3 regions of the Lactococcus kimchii genome follow, and region 3 is predicted to be linked to each of the others. Evidence: predicted binding sites of a transcription regulator. Region 3 holds the regulator's gene; each other region holds the start of a gene.

Region 1 (4,287 bases), 770 kb from region 3:
TTTTTCCTTATCTTAACTTACATGGCCAATGTTTCGATGACCTTGCCTTATATTTTCATCGTCATCGCCTACTGGTTTTTCAAGAAAAATACTACAATCAACAAACCGATTGAATTTTTCAAATCACACGCAGTAGCGACATTTTTGACCCTCTTGGTTCTGATTGTTGTTATTGGCGCGAATTTCTTCACCATTATCCAACCGATTGTTGATTACGTAGGCTTGCCAGCCGCTGCTCAAACATCAGCAGCACTTAGCCAAACAATTACTTCAGTCGTCTCAATGGTTGGTGGGCCAATTATTTTCAGTATAATTGCCTACTTAATGATGCTTCGCTACAAAAAAATGACAAATAAATAAATAAAAAATACGCCTCTTGTTTAACGTCTGTCTCTAAATGTTTAGAGCAATCGCGACAACAAGTGGCGTATTTTTATTGAATTTTATTAAAAAAGCTAGGTGCATCGGACTTGATTTTTATAACTCCAATGAAGTGTTGATTGAGTTAAAGCGTATTTTCACGCAGTAGCGCCATGAAAACTTGCCCATATTTTTCCATTTTGACCGGTCCGACCCCAGAAATCTGTAAAAAATCAGTTTCTGTCGTGGGACAAACAAGACTCATTTCTTTCAGGGCGGCATCAGAAAAAATCAAAAAAGGTGGGACTTTCTCAGCTTTGGCGATTTCTAAGCGCAACTGTCGTAATTTTTCAAAGACCTGAGGATTGAACTGGTCAGAAGCAAGATTTCTCTTGTCAGCAATAAAAGTCGCCCGCCGCATCACTTTTTGCTTGCCTGTCAAGACTTTTTTGCCTTTGGCAGAAACGCGAAGCACCGGAAATTGACCATTAGAAACAGTCAAATAATTTTCAGCCGTCAAAAAATCAATCAATTCCCCCACATTTTTTTGAGAATACGTACTCATAATGCCAAAAGTTGACAGTTTTTCAAAATGCCAGCTTGCAAGTTTTTGATTTTTAGAACCAACAAGCACTTGGGCAACTGCTGTTTTACCAAAACGTTCTTGCATCCGAACCACGCAAGACAAGACTTTTTGCGTGTCAATCGTAATATCTGTAAGTTCACGTTCGTCTAAGCAATTACTACATTTTCCGCAGTCGGCTCCTTCATCACCAAAATATTGTAAAATATAGCGCTGTAAACACGTTTCAGAATTGGCATAGGCTGCCATTTGTCGTAATTTTTCATAATCATGAGCTTTGTGTAGCTCATCACTCTCGCTTTGCTCAATAAAGTACAACCGTAAGCGTAAATCATTAGGAGCAAAAAGTAAAATAGCATCAGAATCCAAGCCATCGCGCCCCGCTCTCCCGGCTTCTTGATAATAAGCTTCAATCGTGGCAGGAATATTGTAATGAATGACAAAGCGAACATTTGATTTATTGATGCCCATGCCAAAAGCATTCGTAGCAACCATAATTGGTTTTTCGTCATATAGAAAAGCTTCCTGGTTACTCTGGCGCTCATTTTCAGCCAAGCCAGCATGATAACGCGTGGCAGCAAATTTAGCCTTGCACAAAAAAGCTGTAATTTCTTCAACTTCCTTGCGCGTGCTGGCATAAATAATGCCAGATTCTTGCGGATGTTTTTGCAAATAGTCCTTTAGAAAAGTCCTTTTGTCCACCCCTTTAGCCACTTCAAACCGTAAATTTTCACGTAAAAATCCTGTTTTAATCGTTTGTTTAGCAGAAATAGCCAGCAAAGTTTGAATATCTTTGGCGACTTGCGGTGTGGCTGTTGCTGTTAAAGCCAGAAGCGTTGGCTTGTTTTTTAATTCAGCCAAATGATTCGTAAATTCGACATAAGAAGGTCGGAAATCATGCCCCCACTGGGAAATACAGTGAGCTTCATCAATAGCAACAAGTTTAAGTGGGAGTTGTTGTAAAAAATAGCGAAAACGATCTGACTCAAAACGCTCAGGTGCAACAAATAAAAGTTTAATTTTTCCCTTTTGAACTTCCTGCATTCGAAAATTTACTTCACTCTCATCAATCGTTGAATTGAGCATAGTGGCTGGAATGCCAGTAACATTGAGGCTATCAACTTGGTCTTTCATTAAACTAATCAAAGGAGAGACGACCAATGTAACACCATCGAGCAGGAGTGCCGGAAGTTGATAACAGATGGATTTCCCAGCACCAGTGGGCAAAATTCCAAGAGTGTCTTTGCCAGCTAACACCTGTTCAATGATTTGTTTTTGTCCATTTCGGAAATGTTCGTAACCGAAAATTTCCTTGAGTTTTGCTTCTAAGTCCATTCTTTTTATTATACGTTAAAAATATGAAAATGTAACGAATAATTGATAAAAAAGTTTGAGAAAAAATTCACACTTTATTTTAGCCACTTTCTAAAAAAAGTGCTATAATAAATTTATGAAAGCGGTTGTAAAAATCGTAAAAAAAGGAGAACACATATGAAAGCAGCAGTAGTACGCCAAAATCCAGATGGATATGCAGATGTCGTTGAGAAAGAACTTCGTCCAATCAAAGCCAATGAAGCTTTGCTTGACATGGAGTATTGTGGCGTTTGTCACACCGACTTGCACGTTGCAGCTGGTGACTATGGCAACAAAGCAGGCACAGTCCTTGGCCACGAAGGAATCGGGATTGTTAAAGAAATTGGTAGTGATGTTACATCACTCAAAGTTGGCGATCGTGTTTCTGTCGCTTGGTTCTTTGAAGGCTGCGGCCACTGCGAATACTGTGTTTCTGGTAATGAAACTTTCTGTCGCGAAGTTAAAAATGCAGGTTACTCTGTTGATGGCGGGATGGCTGAACAAGCGATTGTCACTGCTGACTATGCAGTCAAAGTACCAGAAGGACTTGACCCTGTCGAAGCTTCCTCTATCACTTGTGCTGGTGTAACGACTTACAAGGCCATCAAAGTTTCAGGTGTGAAACCTGGTGACTGGCAAGTTATCTTTGGTGCTGGTGGACTTGGTAACTTGGCGTTGCAATATGCTAAGAATGTCTTCAACGCAAAAGTTATCGTGGTTGATATCAACCAACCAAAACTGGACTTGGCTAAAAAACAAGGGGCTGACGTGGTCATCAATTCTTCTGAAGTTGACCCAGTTGAAGCAATTAAGAAAGTTACTGGTGGACTTGGTGCTCAATCTTCAATCGTGACTGCCGTTGCTCGTGTAGCCTTTGAACAAGCCGTAGCTTGCCTGAAGCCAATGGGTAAAATGGTGGCTGTTGCCCTGCCTAACTCAGATATGTCCTTGTCTATTCCGACAACTGTCTTTGACGGTGTAGAAGTAGCTGGTTCACTGGTTGGTACTCGTCTTGACCTTGAAGAAGCGTTCCGCTTTGGTGCTGAAGGAAAAGTTAAACCAGTCGTTGCCACACGTAAACTCGAAGAAATCAATGATATCATTGACGAAATGAAAGCAGGTAAAATCGAAGGTCGTATGGTCATTGATTTTACAAAATAAAAAGAAGGCATTAAAATGAATTCTGATCAATTAACAAACTATTCAACTGATGAGTTTAACAACCTTTCGCAATTTCAACAAGAAGAAATTACGAACAATTTTAAACAAGCGATTTTGTATAAAATGAAAGAAAAATCGCTCAATGTTGATGAAGTCAGCGAAGAAGCAGGCTATTCTTCACGCCAACTCTCATCGCTTCTGTACTCGGATACAGTAGACTATGAAACACACGCAGAACTTCAACGTATTTTGGCGGTAGTGAACCATTTTGCATAAGTTGTTGACGAAAATTTACTGACGAAAAAACGGCTCAAGAAATGAGCCGTTTTTTTATCAGACTAAAATGCTGACGTAAAGTTCACACCGATTTAGTGTTCCCAAAATGCTGACGTAAATTTTTATAAGTATTTTTCTGCTGCTTCACGGTCACCAAGGTAAGCTTCACGTTTGCCATTCAATAATTGGAATCGGTCAGCGCCTTTTCCGGCAATGATGACAGCATCGTCAGCATTTTCGGTTGCTTCAATGGCCATTTTTATAGCCAATTCACGATCCATTTCGAAAGCAACATCGCGTGTGATATAGTGTGCAATTTCGTCAGCAATTTCTCTAGGATTTTCGCGGTTAGAATCATCAGTTGTCAAAATCGCTTCAATGCGTAAGTGATTTTCAATGACTTGACCAAAATCTTTTCTGCGACTTTCACCTTTATTTCCTGTGGAACCAAGCACCAGCAACAATTTTCCTTTATGATGCTCTTCAACGACCTTCACCAAATTCTCCAAAGAAATTCCATTGTGCGCATAATCCACATAGATATGAGCGCCATT
Region 2 (4,287 bases), 130 kb from region 3:
TATGTCAGGCGGTCAATATTCCTGTAATAGCGAGCGGCGGTTGTGGCTCAATTTCAGATATTGTTGATGTTTTTAAAGAGACCAAGAGTGATGCCGCATTGGTCGCAAGTTTATTTCACTATGGAGAAGCGACCGTCAAGGAAGTTAAAGATGCATTGATTAAGGAGCAGATACCTGCACGTCATTTATAAAAGTTCACATAATATTATTTATGTAAAATAAATAGAAAGAGACATTATGAAACCAGATTTTGAAAAACAAATCCTCATTCCAGTAATTGTGCAAGATTATCGCACCCAGCAAGTCCTTATGCTTGCTTATACTAACGAAGAAGCTTATGAAAAAATGCTTGAGACAGGAGAGACGTGGTTTTATTCACGTTCTCGTCAAAAACTTTGGCACAAAGGTGAAGAGTCTGGACATTTTCAAAAAATCAAGGGAATCCGGCTGGATTGTGATCAAGATACTTTGCTTATTTTTGTAGAACAAATCGGGAATGCTTGTCATACTGGAGCATATTCTTGTTTCTTTAATGAAGTAAAATCATTTGACGAACGCGATATTTTTCAAGCACTTGAAGACATGGTTGAAAATCGCAGATTATCTCCCATTGAAAAGTCTTATACAAATTATTTACTTGACCAGGGAATTGATAAAGTCCTCAAAAAGGTTGGAGAGGAAGCAAGTGAAGTTATTATTGCTAGTAAAAACCCAGACAAGGAAGAACTTATTGGGGAAATGGCAGATTTACTTTATCATCTGTTTGTTTTAGGAAATATCTATGGTGTGACCCTTGAAGAAGTAAAAGATAAACTTCGAGAACGTCATCAAAAATCACAAAATAAAAAAGAATTTCATACAAGGACGGCTGATTAGATGAAAAAAGTAGATTATCATTTGCATTCTTATTTTTCAGCAGATAGTCAGGAAAATCCACGTACTCATATTTTAGAAGCATTAAAATATGGGCTTGACGAAATTTGCTTTACTGAACATCGCGATTTTTATTTTCCTGATATGGCGTTTGACTTGGATGTTCCGGCTTATTTTCAAGAGTTGAGTGCTCTGCAAGCTGAGTTTTCGGGACAAATCATGGTAAAAATTGGTTTAGAAATAGGCTTGGATTTGCGCTTTAAGCAGGAAATTGAGGATTTTGTTAGTAACTCGGCCTATGATTTTGTGATTGGTTCTGTGCATGAAATCAATGATATTGAAGTTTATGATGATACATCTTACTACACAAATAAATCGAAAAAACAAGCACATTTAGAATACTTAGAGGCTGTGCTGGCTTGTGTCCAAAACTTTGACTGTTTTAATGCACTTGGACATTTGGATTATGTTGCACGGTACGGCCCTTATGCGGATAAATTCATTCAATTTGATGAGTTTTCCGAGTTAATTCATCAAATTCTTCAGGTGCTTAGTGATAAAAATAAGGCATTAGAAGTGAACACTCGCTTGTTCCAATATCCTGAGACACAAAAATTCTATCAATTTCTTATTGAAACCTACAAAAATTGTGGTGGAAAATGGATTACTCTAGGAACAGATAGTCATCTTGCAAAACGTGATTGGATAAGTTGGACTTTAGCCCAAAATTTAATCAAATCAAGCGGTTTTACTGAGCTAGCTCTTTTTTCAAAAATGCAAGTTGAAAATATTCTTTAATAAAAAAGCCTTAAAAGGCTTTTTTATGTTCAAGTCGAGCGTTGATTTCATCCGTGGATAGATGATGGCTTTGAATATAGCGATTTTTGGGATGAATACGACACTCATATGAGCAAGCACCAAGATATTGTGCTTCATTTTCTTCAGAAGCAAGGAGTTGCCGATTACACTCTGGATTTGCACAATTGATGTAACGTTCACAAGGTGTTCCGTCAAACCAATCTCGACCGACAATTACTTTTTCTTTTTGGTTGATGGGGACAGCGATTCGGCTATCAAAAACATACATTTGTCCATCCCACAAATCCCCTTGAACTTCAGAATCCTTGCCATAAGTTGCAATTCCACCGTGGAGCTGGCCGACATCTTTAAAACCTTCTCGAACTAGCCAACCTGAGAATTTTTCACACCGAATTCCACCTGTGCAATAGGTTAGGATGCGTTTCTCCATAAACTCTTCTTTATGATCCTGAACCCATTGGGGGAGGTCCCGAAAATTTTTGATGTCCGGTCGAATAGCACCACGAAAATGTCCTAAATCAAATTCATAATCATTTCGAGCGTCAATAACAATAGTATTTTCATCGAGCAGTCCTTGTCGAAATTCTGTTGGAGTGAGATAAGTACCTGTTAGCTTTAAAGGATCAATATCATTTTCCAGATTTAAATTAACGAGCTCAGCACGATAACGAACGTGCATTTTTTTGAACGCGTGTTGATCAGTTTCATCGATTTTAAAAACAGTTGAAGCGAAACGAGAATCAGATTTCAGTAAGCGAATATAGGCGTCTGTTTGTTCAATAGTTCCCGATAAAGTCCCATTTATGCCTTCGTCAGCGATTAAAATTCGTCCTTTTAGCCCTAATGCTTTGCAGTCTGCTAAATGTTGTTGCGCAAAAAGGGCCCCATTTTCGATTGGGACATAGTGGTAATATAATAAAACTCGATACTCTTGAGTCATGAAATTCTCCTTAAGTCTATTGATTACAACGAAATCTCTTTTAATTTAACCTTTTAATACCTTGAAATGCAAAGATAAAGCTTGTGTTTTTTTGAACAAATTATAGAGAATTTGCTGACGGAATTAAAAAAACATTTCGTCAGTAAATTTTCTAGTTACAAAAGCAATTTTTTAACGTATAGAAGTATGAGAAGAATAGAGAAATCACTGACGTATTTGTCAGGCAGTATCTTGGAGGAACAATGATTACAAATTTTGATTTATATCGCTGGAAAAATGCAGGAATGACTAATCTTGGTGTAAATAAACTTTTAAAATTTTATACAAAACACCAGACAAAACTTACTCTGCGTCAAATGGCACAAATCGCGCAAGTGAAATCAGTTGCTGATTTTATTGAACAGTACAAAAGTCAAGATGTAAAAAAATTGCGGGAAAACTACAAAAAATTTTCATCAATTTCTATACTTGACAGTGCTTACCCGGATCGTCTTCGCCAGATTTACAATCCCCCTGCATTACTTTTTTATCAAGGAAATATCGAATTACTAAAATATCCTAAACTTGCTTTTGTGGGTAGTCGTGCATCTAGTTCGTCAGGTATTCTATCCGTTCAAAAAATTATAAAAGAACTCAAGCAAAGTTTTATTATAGTCAGTGGACTTGCGAAGGGCATTGACGCAGCCAGTCATATTTCAGCAATAAAAAGCCAAACACCCACTATTGCAGTTATCGGAAGTGGTCTGGATGTTTTTTATCCTGCGGAAAATCGTAAGCTCCAAGAGTATATGGCTCAAAAAGAATTGATTATCACAGAATATTCTCCGGGAGAAAAACCACTTAAATACCACTTCCCCGAACGTAATCGAATCATCGCTGGTCTTTCACGTGGTGTGGTTGTTGTTGAAGCAAAGTTGCGCAGTGGCAGTTTGATTACCAGCGAGCGTGCTCTTGAAGAAGGGAGAGACGTTTTTGCTATTCCTGGCAATATCACTGAAGGTTACTCGGATGGTTGTCATCATCTGATTCAACAAGGAGCCAAACTAGTCTATCAGGCACAAGATATCTTAGAAGAATATTTTTATCAATAAATTGTCTTCAAAGCCCGTTATATAACGTTGCTCATACTTTTTGCGTAGTCAAAATATATCAAGTTTTCCTATAAGAAAACGAAATAGCTTGACATATTATCAAAAAGTCTTTATCATGAGAGAGTATCCAATAATCACCTGAACAAAAAATCTCAGAAATTATTGCTTTGATTCTCACAATTTGCCTTGATTAAGTTCCATTTGGTAAGTTAGAGTTCAAACTAAACTATGATATTAGGACAAAAATATGCCAACTACTACTGAAAATAAAATAAAAACAACAACAACTAAGAAAAAAACAACTCGGAAAAAGATTACACCGGGAAAAAATCTTGTTATTGTTGAATCACCAGCTAAGGCTAAGACAATCGAAAAATATTTAGGTCGCAATTATAAAGTTGTCGCCTCGGTTGGACATATCCGAGATCTCAAAAAATCAACTATGTCGGTTGATATTGAAAATAATTATGAGCCACAATATATCAATATTCGTGGAAAAGCACCGCTAATCAACTCTCTTAAAAAAGAAGCCAAAGCTGCAAAAGCTGTCTATCTCGCAAGTGA
Region 3 (4,287 bases):
TAATACACACAGAGCTTATAATTCTTTACGGTTAGCTTTCATAGATATCCATTTTTTTGAATTTTTCAAATATATGAGCGTAATTAAAGAACTACATTTTTTCTTGCTTATTTTTTGGCTGTATGCTAAAATTGTTTTTGTCGTGTGAAAAGACAAGCCGCATAGGAGCGGGCATTAAGGGGAGAAAAAAATGAAATTTTCAAAAGTAACTGCAACAGCAGTTTTAGTAGCCGTATTCGTTAGCGCTGGGTTTGGGGCGAAAACACTCGCTGAAGGTTTTTGGGCTGGACATGGGGATGTACAAGAAATCAACAATGACATTGATACATTGTCAACTCGTATCCACACAGAAGCTCATGAAGTACAAGAAGCCTCAGATGAATTAAAAATAGCTCAAGCAGCTTTGGAGACATCTCAAAGCACAAGCCAACAACAAAGCACTCAATTGAATCATTTGAACCAAGAATTGCAAACATTGCAAGGTGAAAAAACAAGCTTAAGTAGTCAATTGGCATCAAAAGAACAAGAAATTCAAAATAAAATTGCCGAAGTCCAACAAAAAATCAAAGAAGGCCAAGATGCAGTAGCAAGCAAGCAAAGAGAGTTAGATAACAAACAAGTAGAATATCAAACTGAAAAAACAAAAACTGAAAATCTCCAACATCAACTGGATGAATTATCAAATCAAGTCAATGCTGATGAACAAGGCGTGATTGAAGTAAGAAAAACTCGCTTGAAAGCTGATCAAGTCGTTTTAGATACAGCTAATCTTTCTACATTTAATCGTGGGGAATCTACAAACAACTAATTTCGGAAAAGAGCAATGAAAACATTTGAAATTAAGGAAGGCATAAACATTATTGTTGTGCCTTCAATTGTTGTTCTTTTTCTTTGAGTTGGCAAGAATCCCTGAAGATTTCGGAAGAAAGCTTGCTCAGGCGTTGTTCAATCAAACGTTTATTTTGAATTAAATCAGAGCGTTGAGAGTTTAACATCGCGATTTCTTGGCTCATGCTCTTGATTTTGATTTTAAGTTGTCGTAATTCAATCGTAATTTTCTGCGTTTGAGTTGGCATAGTGGTCCTTTCCTGTGTAAAATCTTCTTTTCATTATTGTAGCACAGAAAATTTTAAGTTTAACTTAAGATTTTTTAAAGAAGTTTGCCAATTTTTTTAAGGCTACAAATTCAGTTGATTTGATAGAAGTGGGCAAGAAAAGGTAAGTTTGACTTTTCTGCAAGACTTAAAAATAAAAAGCGGCTTTGTAAGCCGTTTTTTATTTTATTTAGTGATTTATTTATTATTCCCCATAAAAAAGAGGAGAGTTTGAAGTTCTTTAGTAAGGTCAATGGATTGGATGACGACATCCTCAGGGACTTTCAGACGAACAGGAGCGAAGTTGAGAATACCCTTAATTCCCGCTCTAATCAGAAGATCAACGACTTCTTGGGCATTTTCTTTACGAACAGAGAGAATGGCTGTCTTGATGTCTGATTGTTTAATATTGCGTTCAAGATCAGAGATGTTATAAATTGGGATTCCATCCTCAGTCTGAGTCCCGACCAAAGGGTTTCCTGAAATATCGTAGGCTTGAGTGATTCGCATTTTATTACGCTCTTGAAATTGGTAATGAAGTAGTGCTCGACCAAGATTTCCAACTCCTATGAGCGCGATATGTGTTTCTTGGTCTTGTCCGAGTAGTTCGCCAAAGAAGTCTCGCAAAGTTTGAGTCTCGTAGCCATAACCACGGCGACCTAATTCACCGAAAAGAGAAAAGTCACGGCGAATCGTTGCTGCATCAACACCAATTTTTTCAGAAATGAGTTGAGAATTGGTTCGGGTGATGTTTTCGTCAACTAAGCTTTTGAATAAGCGATAATATTGGGGCAACCGCTTTGCAGTAGCTTTGGGTAAGTTTTTACTTACTTTGTTGTCAGTCATGATGTTTTACCTCGAAATATGTTGATGAAAAAAATTAAATTACTTATTATTTACTTCTTTGTGATAATTTTATCAAATTTTTGTGATTTTATCAAACAAAAGAAGCTCTACTAAGCTGTTGTTAACGCTCACAAAAAAAGAAGTTTTTTCTATAAAACGCTTTCTTTTGTTGAGCTTTCATGGTAAAATAGAATTATGATAAAAAGATGAGGAGAATTTATGATTAAAGTTTATCTCACTGGCTCTTGTTCATCGTGCAGAAAGGCAAGGAAATGGCTCAAAAAAACATCAGCTTGAATTCACAGAAGTGAATTTGGGGACGACAGCTTTGGAAAAAGAGGACATCATCAAGATTTTATCTTTGACTGAAAATGGCTTAGAGGATATTATTGCGATACGAGGAAGAGCTTATACAGAGCTGGTTCACGATTTCGATACCTTGGGTCTGGAAGAAGCTTACTCTTTGATTCAAGAAAAACCCCGTCTGTTGAAACGTCCACTTATTTTTGATGAAAATCGTCTTTTAATTGGTTTTAATGAAGAAGGAATTCGGACTTTTATTCCGCCAGAAGTTCGAAAAATAGAGTTGCGAGAGAGATTGGTATTAGTCTAATTTCTATGGAAAAAACCTGTCAGTTGCTGACGGGTTTTATTTTTTTGTTTTAAAAGTTTTCTTGGGTTGTTGTAAGATGTCGAATTACGATTATTTTTGTATATCTTTGGAAAAGATAAGGTTTTTACGGTAATATATAAGTAACGATAAATAATCTAAATGAAACAATGGCTGTTCACACTATAAATTCAAACTTTCTAATTAAGGAGTAAATTAAGCTAGAGAGGGGACTGTATAGGATGAGTCTATTGCAACACAAAGGTGCTTTATTTTATCATTCGATTCATGAAAAAAAAGTGACTCATTTTAGAGCGTGGAAAAAAGGTAAGACGTGGCTCTATCTGGGTATGACGTTAGCTCTCTTTGTGGGTGCTATCAGTCCCGTAGCTCTCCCCTTCATGGGAGATGACGGAATGCTAACGGTCAGAGCAGCAACGACCTCATCTGCCACCTTAGTTCCAGGGCAGGCTTATGATACAGGCAACCATACTTCCTCGAACGGTCAAGTCAATCAAACCAGTAATTATACAACAGGTTCTACAGATGGCCATACCGTGACGAATGGAAATTGGTTTGACCTAGTCAATGATACAGCAAGTACAGTAGGTTATGCGACTTTTAATGGAGCTGTTGATACTTCACAAGCATTTTCAATGTCTGCTCAAATCAAGATCGATGACGGTACACTCGGAAACTGGCATAATACAGGGGATGCTTTAGGATTTGTCCTAACACCAGCTAGCTCTAGCCAGTTGGCAACAAATGTCAAAACAGCTACTGGAGCAAACCTCGGAATCAATGGCTTAGCAAACTCTGTATTTATTGGACGTGACTTATACTCTAACATTTCCAATCCTGCGGATGTTGACGGAACAACTTCAAATGGCTGGGTGGCAGGTGGTGGTTCTGTTATTGCGATTCGAAATACAAACAGTACAGGTGCTCTACAAGGTGCGGACTATTCTTCACTGGGATCTAGTGCGACTGGTACAGGGAACCAAAATACAACGAACGGTACGGCCTACATGGATGCGCCTGACGATACTTACACTTTAGGAATCAAAACAGGGACACCCTCACAGGTAACAGAGGCTATCTCTATTTCGTGGACTCCTGATGCTACAAATACAGCGCCGGCTGGTTTGATCTCTGGGACATTGAGTTTTACCTTAACTCCGCAAAATTCAGGAAATGCAACAAAAACGATAACGACTCACCTCAATTTGCAAGATGCCATAACCTTTGGATTCTTGGGAGGAACTGGAGGTAACTACGGTAATCTATCTGTTAGTTTGAATAGTTCCACAGGAACCTTAGTAAAAGGGACGTCGACGGTCAATGTCAATTACATCAATGCCATTACCAATCAAGCCATAGCTAGTATGCCGCTTTCTACGATTAAGGCCAATATCTACGATACTATTGGCGTGGTGGCAACTAGTCCAAATGCCGCTGATACTTACGATTATACGGCACCAACTGTTCGAGGCTATACGATAAGTACGATTAGTTCCCCTGTTCAAGTCCAAAACTACACGAGCGGATCGACTAATCCAAATGCTATTAATGTTTATTATAGTCCAAATACGAATGACAGCTCTACTTTTAATTTTACAGGAAGTGCGACAGCAGTCACAGCCCAGACTTACACTTCGGTCACGACTGATAGTGCCATGCCAAGCAGTCTGAGCTCGGATTTGACGGCTAAAGTGCCAGCTGGTTATTATATTTCAG

Evidence for each region. Region 3 encodes Rex, which represses fermentation and respiration genes when NADH is low (regulators of the CRP and FNR family bind a similar motif). Its sites were predicted from a motif close to TTGTGAANTANTTCACAA; they were not measured.
Region 1: adhP (alcohol dehydrogenase AdhP) is a predicted target of Rex. The motif match lies at 2,334-2,351, and genes of this name have one in related genera.
Region 2: trhO (oxygen-dependent tRNA uridine(34) hydroxylase TrhO) is a predicted target of Rex. The motif match lies at 2,714-2,731, and genes of this name have one in related genera.

Annotation. Positions count from the first base shown of each region.
Region 1 covers NZ_SDAK01000001.1:1,188,413-1,192,699, reverse strand. The annotation lists gene yjeM (glutamate/gamma-aminobutyrate family transporter YjeM) at 1-360, shown strand, start outside; gene recQ (DNA helicase RecQ) at 506-2,278, opposite strand; gene adhP (alcohol dehydrogenase AdhP) at 2,435-3,457, shown strand; gene EQJ87_RS05870 (hypothetical protein) at 3,473-3,733, shown strand; gene EQJ87_RS05865 (UDP-N-acetylmuramoyl-L-alanyl-D-glutamate--L-lysine ligase) at 3,856-4,287, opposite strand, start outside.
Region 2 covers NZ_SDAK01000001.1:283,836-288,122, reverse strand. The annotation lists gene hisF (imidazole glycerol phosphate synthase subunit HisF) at 1-191, shown strand, start outside; gene hisIE (bifunctional phosphoribosyl-AMP cyclohydrolase/phosphoribosyl-ATP diphosphatase HisIE) at 238-876, shown strand; gene EQJ87_RS01465 (histidinol-phosphatase HisJ family protein) at 877-1,671, shown strand; gene trhO (oxygen-dependent tRNA uridine(34) hydroxylase TrhO) at 1,682-2,632, opposite strand; gene dprA (DNA-processing protein DprA) at 2,875-3,723, shown strand; gene topA (type I DNA topoisomerase) at 3,971-4,287, shown strand, end outside.
Region 3 covers NZ_SDAK01000001.1:413,618-417,904, reverse strand. The annotation lists gene EQJ87_RS02090 (hypothetical protein) at 191-808, shown strand; gene EQJ87_RS02085 (hypothetical protein) at 858-1,076, opposite strand; gene EQJ87_RS02080 (redox-sensing transcriptional repressor Rex) at 1,293-1,940, opposite strand; partial or broken gene EQJ87_RS02075 (Spx/MgsR family RNA polymerase-binding regulatory protein) at 2,160-2,553, shown strand; gene EQJ87_RS02070 (beta strand repeat-containing protein) at 2,793-4,287, shown strand, end outside.